DNA from 2 places in the Marinomonas sp. 15G6-16 genome. Region 2 is predicted to be linked to the other one. Evidence: predicted binding sites of a transcription regulator. Region 2 holds the regulator's gene; the other holds the start of a gene.
What was found. The regulator sigma-54, encoded in region 2, starts transcription at its own class of promoters, with help from an activator protein. The targets are predictions, from matches to a motif close to TGGCACNNNNNTTGCTNT.

Region 1: the regulator sigma-54 is predicted to act here: its motif matches at 1,929-1,946, upstream of AC0L46_RS02935 (HAD-IIB family hydrolase).

What each region holds. Positions count from the first base shown of each region.
Region 1 covers NZ_CM147916.1:601,835-604,965, forward strand. Annotated here, with positions in the region: gene AC0L46_RS02920 (LysE family translocator) at 1-289, shown strand, start outside; gene AC0L46_RS02925 (YHS domain-containing (seleno)protein) at 297-770, opposite strand; gene AC0L46_RS02930 (DMT family transporter) at 971-1,858, opposite strand; gene AC0L46_RS02935 (HAD-IIB family hydrolase) at 1,999-2,820, shown strand; gene AC0L46_RS02940 (glycosyltransferase family protein) at 2,883-3,131, shown strand, end outside.
Region 2 covers NZ_CM147916.1:3,135,723-3,138,853, forward strand. Annotated here, with positions in the region: gene mgtE (magnesium transporter) at 1-381, opposite strand, end outside; gene AC0L46_RS14845 (HPr family phosphocarrier protein) at 390-659, opposite strand; gene ptsN (PTS IIA-like nitrogen regulatory protein PtsN) at 669-1,118, opposite strand; gene AC0L46_RS14855 (RNA polymerase factor sigma-54) at 1,136-2,608, opposite strand; gene lptB (LPS export ABC transporter ATP-binding protein) at 2,684-3,131, opposite strand, start outside.

The DNA of each region.
Region 1 (3,131 bases), 700 kb from region 2:
CTTAATTTTGAATCTATCTAACCCTAAATCTGTCATTGCATGGATGGCGGCATTATCGGTAGGTATGGGAAGCAATGATGATATTTTCGCATTATTAGCGGCGTTTGCTCTTTGTGTGGTGCTTGGATTTGTAGTCAACTCCCTTTATTCCATTTGTTTTTCATTTAAAGGAATCATGGGCGCTTATCAAAAAGCCAAACGCTGGATCAATGGCATGACGGCTGTTCTGTTTTCTATCGCTGGCCTTGGCTTAATTCGTTCCGCTTTTCAACGCAACCCTGTAGGTTAATATCACATTAATCAAGAGAAGCTTGCCAAGCTTTATCCGCTTGGACTTGGTAAGTTTTCCAATCGCCATTTAGCCATCTTTGGCGGCCGCGTTCTGCAAAAAACAAATGCAGTTCTTCTCCGAAAAATTCCCAAACCTGACCGCTAGTAGGAATTAAACCCTCACCTAACGCCAGTGCATTGGCACAAAAACCATTGTAACGGGGAACGTATTTATCAGGGGCAGCGGAAAATTTATCCGCCGATGCTTGGCTTGCAAAACGCCACTCTGCACCGTTCCATGTCACCACAAATTGCTTCGAGCCTTTCGCCACTGGGCTGCTGCCTTCAACACCTTCACGATAATAATCTAATACATCGTGCCCGCCGATGGCCGAGTTGCTCCAATACCCTGTACTCACAGGTTCATTCGCCATTACAGAACCAGATAAAATACATACTACAAAGAAAAACCATTGAGCTAACATTCTACTTTTCATCATTCTTTCTCTTATGTTTACCGAGTTTTATTAAGAACGCTTATCTCTCTATAAAGTTCCTTTCGCTTTATTTAGGCAGAAAAAAGCCAAACATGAGTTTGGCTTTTTGAGTTCATTTTAATGCTTTTTTAAGCACCCTGTTTTGATTCACAGGTTTGTCTATTTTGATGCGACGGGAATTTATTGCACCAAAAAAGAGCAATTCAAGCTTTTTTCTTTTTCCCTAAGATGACCAACAAAACCCCACCTAATACACCTGCGGTTGCAATAATGAGATGCAAAGTCACGGCTTCGCTGGCGAAAATAACGCCGCCAATCGTTGCGATAATTGGCACTAACAATTGCAAAACAGCCGCTAAAGAAGCGCTAAGTGAAGGCAGTACAGCGTACCAAAGTGCGTAGCCAACACCTGACATTAAAGCACCTGAAACAATGGCGAATAATATTCCTTCTGAACTGGCGGTTGTTAAGCTGTAGTCTTCCAAAAAACCAATACATATCAAAGCAATAATTAGGATAGGTACGGTGCGTATGAAGTTGGATGCAGTGGCGAATAATGGCAGTGAAGAAATCTTCCCGCGCCAAGTGTACAGCCCCCAAGCAATGCCTGCGAATGTCATTAAGATAAAGCCAACCAATGAAGGCGAAGACAAGGTTGGGAAGACCAAATACACAAAGCTCGCAAAGGCAACGAGTAAGCCGATCCACTCAAGGGATTTAAGCTTCTGCCCTGCCCAAACCGCCATCAGAATCAGTGTTAGTTGAACAGCACCAAAAAGTATCAGCGCGCCAATCCCTGTCTCTAATGTGACGTAAGCGTAAGAGAAGCCAATCGCATAAATAAACAGCGAAAACGCAGATAACCAACTACCCTCTAACCACACCTTTTTTAGAGAGGTGCTGTTTTGCTTCATGCTTTGCAAAACACAAAGCAATGCCAAGGTGATAGCACCGCTGACTAAGCGCAACATGGTGAAGTTTGCTGGGTCAATTAATCCGCCATCTAACGCTAATCGACAGAGTATGGAGTTGGCCGCGAAGGCTAATAAGGAGAGAGCAATTAAGACATATAACCGTAGTGAAGCTGTCATTTATTTGTTTAAAAGTTCAGTTAACCTGAACCAGTACCTTAGTTGGAGAAATTCGGCCAGTTTCAATCACTGGCACCAGTTTTGCAAGCCTAACAGTAACGCCGACCAGTTATTTTTGGTCGCCTAAATATGGAATCTACATGACGAGTCTTTTAGTATTTTCGGATTTAGATGGCACTTTACTTGACCATCACACATACAGTTTTGTTCCCGCACAAACGGCATTACAGTCGTTAAAAACCTTTTCTATTCCTTGTGTTATCAATACCAGCAAGACATTTCATGAATTACTTTCTTTGCGAGAAGCGTTGGATCACCAAGACCCTTTCATCGTAGAGAATGGCTCTGCTGTTTATATTCCTAAGCATTTATCCCTTTTTATCGATGAAGAATTAGAAGATTGTGGCGACTATTGGGTCAAAGCCTTTGGCCCTAAGCGCAGCACTCTGATTGAGCTAACCGACAGCCAAAAAGACAACTACACCTTCAAGCGTTTCAGCGATATTTCCTGCCAAGAGCTGATGACATTAACCGGCTTGAGTGAAGAAAACGCCACATTAGCCATGCAACGAGAATTCACTGAACCTATGGTGTGGACAGATTCAAACGTGGCATTAAACCAGTTAAGAGAATACCTAGCGCCTTTTGGTGTGCAAATTCAAAAAGGCGGTCGTTTCTCACATTTAATGGGCAAACACTGCGATAAAGCCAATGCCATGCTTTGGCTAACCGATTTATACGCCAGCCAAAGTGACGAGGAAATTACCACCATGGCGTTGGGCGACGGTGAAAATGACATTGGCATGTTAAGCGAAGCCGACATTCCGGTTGTTATACGTTCACCAGTGCATGCGCCACCAGAAGTCCCTAATCGTATCGATGCTTGGTTGACGGATGGTTATGGACCGGAAGGTTGGGCGCAAGCCATAGATTTAGTATTAAGCAAACAAGGCATTATTTAGCTTTCTTGTTTTCAGTTTTACTCAAACAAAAATTATTATTTGTATTTTATTAGGAGATTTTCATGGGCGATTTTCATCAGAACGGCATCATTACGACACTCCATAACTTGGCGAACCGCCCGTTAGAGGAAATGGAGAAAGAGTTGTGCGAGTTTGCAAAAACACGTCCTATGTCTCTTATTTTGCCTTGCCTATATTCTGAATTAGAAACAGACGCAATGCCGAATATCATTAAGCATTTGCAACAGGTTCCTTACCTTTCTGAAATCATCATCGGCTTGGACAGAGCAACAGAAGAGCAATACCGCCAT
Region 2 (3,131 bases):
TTCAACACGCATTCTGTCTTGCGTTGTCATGGACGCAAGAACTTCTTTTACAACGGTTTCAGGTAGGTGTTGTAATAAATCGGCTAAGTCATCGCTTTCGAAATTTTCCGAGAGCTCTATCAGTCGCTCGGTATCCATGTTTTTCATGAATTGAGCGCCGATATCTTCACTTAGGTATTGTAGTACTTCGCCTTGGTTTTCTGAGTTAATTAGCTCCCATAAAAGCTTTCGCTCTTTAGGCGGGGAGGATTCGAGTAATCGAGCAACGTCCTGCGCAGGTAGCGCACCGTTAAGTAAATAACGGATTTGCATGGTGGCACCGGATTCAAGAGATTCGGTGACTGTCTGCAGATGGTTAGTTAGAGTTGCTTTCTCTGACATATAAAGTGTTACTCATCTTCACCAAAACGATTATTGATCAGTTCTACTATGGCTTTTAGAGCGTCTTCTTCGTCATCTCCATTGGTTTTAATATGAATTTCGGTGCCTTTTCCTGCAGCGAGCATCATCATTGCCATAATGCTTTTTCCGTCGACGTTACGACCTTCTTTTTCGATGGTAATATCACAGGAGAAGCGAGAAGTTGTTTCGACAAGCTTTCCTGCTGCTCTAGCATGCAAGCCAAGTTTGTTGATGATAGTAATAGACTCTTCTTGCATGCATGTTTCCTATATTAACGAATCAAATATATTGAATAGCTCTTCGTTTGTTTGAGCGGTTCTTAGTTTATCTAAAGATTGTGGCGATTGTGCTAATTCTGCAATTTGCGCCAATGTCGATAAATGAGAGTCGCACTCGTGAGGTGGAACGATGAGGGCGAAGATCAAATCTACCGCTCTTTTGTCAATAGCATCAAAGTCAATCGGATTTTGTAATGACATCACAACGATTGCCGTATGATTAGCAGACTCCAAACGGCAATGAGGGATGGCTATACCATTTCCTATACCAGTACTACCAAGTTTTTCTCGGCCTAACAAAGCGTCATAAACCGCTTCGTTATCGCAATGCAGTTTGTTAGATGCGACTTCCGCTAAGTTCTCAAGAACGCGTTTTTTGCTGACAATCTCTTGTTTTGCAAAGACAAGTTCTGCTTTCAATAATGATTTTAATGGCATGGTAAAATAGTGTCCGTTTAGATCAATCGCTTGCGTTCATTGGATGGCGGTATGTTCATCGCCTCGCGGTATTTTGCGACAGTACGACGGGCAACTTGTATGCCTTGGTCTGCCAAAATAGTCGCTAGTTTATTATCGCTTAAAGGTTTTTTCGCTGGCTCATCTGTTACTAGCTTTTTAATCATGGCTCGTATCGCTGTAGAAGAGCATTCACCGCCAGATGCTGTGTTGACATGGCTAGAGAAGAAATATTTAAGTTCAAAAATACCTTTTGGTGTGTGTATGTATTTTTGAGTTGTCACCCTAGATATTGTCGATTCGTGCATGCCGACTTCTTCTGCCACATCATGAAGTACCATGGGTTTCATGGCTTCTTCACCTAATTCAAAGAAGTCAATTTGACGGCTTACAATACAGCTGGCAACTTTCAGTAGGGTTTCATTTCGGCTTTGTAGACTTTTCATGAACCACTTGGCTTCTTGTAATGACGTCTTAATATAGCTCGCGTCCTCGGGTGTTGATGCGGTGCTAGCCATAGCAGAATAAGTTTCGTTTATTTTGACTGGCGGCAAAGCGTCGTTATTTAGCTCTACTTGCCAACTGCCATTGCGCTTTTTGACAGAAACATCTGGAATGACATAGTCCGTATCGTCTGCATCAATAACAGAGCCTGGACGAGGATTAAGTTGCTGTATTAGGCTAACAACTTCTTTGAGAGCTTCGTCTTTGAGCTTTGTTTTTCTGCTTAATTGCGCAAAGTCACGACTACCGAGAAGTGGCAAATAATTGTCAATCAGGTTGTGCGTGCTTTTGTATAAAGGATGGTTTTGAAACGCTTCTAACTGAACTAAGAGGCAGTCCCGTAGATCGGTAGAACAAACACCTATAGGATCAAAACGCTGCAGTCTATGTTGGACGGCCATGACTTCTTCTATATCAAGTTCTTCTAGTTCGATAGAAAGAGACTCGCAGATATCGTCTGGTGTAATACTTAGGTAACCATCTGGCTGTACGCATTCAATAATTGCGTATGCAATCTCAATGTCTCTATCAGACATGTGAGTTAAATTTAATTGCCAGATTAAGTGGTCTTGTATGCTTTCTGCTGGCGCATTACGGCTTTCGAAGTCGCCGTCACCTTCATAGCTATTGTTGTCGCTGATCGCGGCAGAGCTTTGATAGGTGTCATCCCAGTTGCTGTCTATTGAGAGCTCTTCAGGAATGCTTTCTGTCCATTCTGATTCAACACGAGCTTCTTCACTTGTATTGACATCAGGTGTTTCTGGTGTGCTTTTGGATTCGATGCTGGCTGGTGCTTCTACTTGTCCTTGTTCGTCATCGTCAAGTTCAAGAAGAGGGTTTGACTCAAGAAATTCATGAATTTCTTGTTTAAGATCCAGCGTAGAAAGCTGCAACAAACGTATCGCTTGCTGTAGCTGAGGTGTCATGGTCAGCTGTTGACCGAGTTTTAACTGTAAAGACTGCTTCATGGAGCAACTCTTTTTATTTGAGTGAATTGGAACGAGTTATGCATACTACTCCCTTTCTGCAGTAATGATAAGGGGTTACAGGCGGAAGTCGTCACCTAAATAGACTTTTTTTACCTGTTCATTGTTAATAACTGTACTGGCATCACCAGAAGCAATGATATATCCGTTACCCACAATATAAGCTTTATCGCAGATGTCTAAGGTTTCTCTGACATTGTGATCTGTGATTAGAACGCCAATGCCGCTTTCTTGTAAGTGTTTAATAATAAGTTTGATATCGCCAACAGAAATAGGGTCAACACCAGCGAAGGGTTCGTCTAAGAGAACGAACTTTGGATTCATTGCTAGTGCTCGTGCAATTTCTACGCGGCGTCTCTCGCCACCAGATAAGGCCATGCCTAAGTTCTTTCTGATATGGGTAATATGAAATTCTTCTAATAAATCTTCAAGCCTGGATTTTTTCTGGGCTTTTGTGAGTTCTTTGCGTGTTTCTAAAATCGCTAAAATATTGTCTTCAACAGAC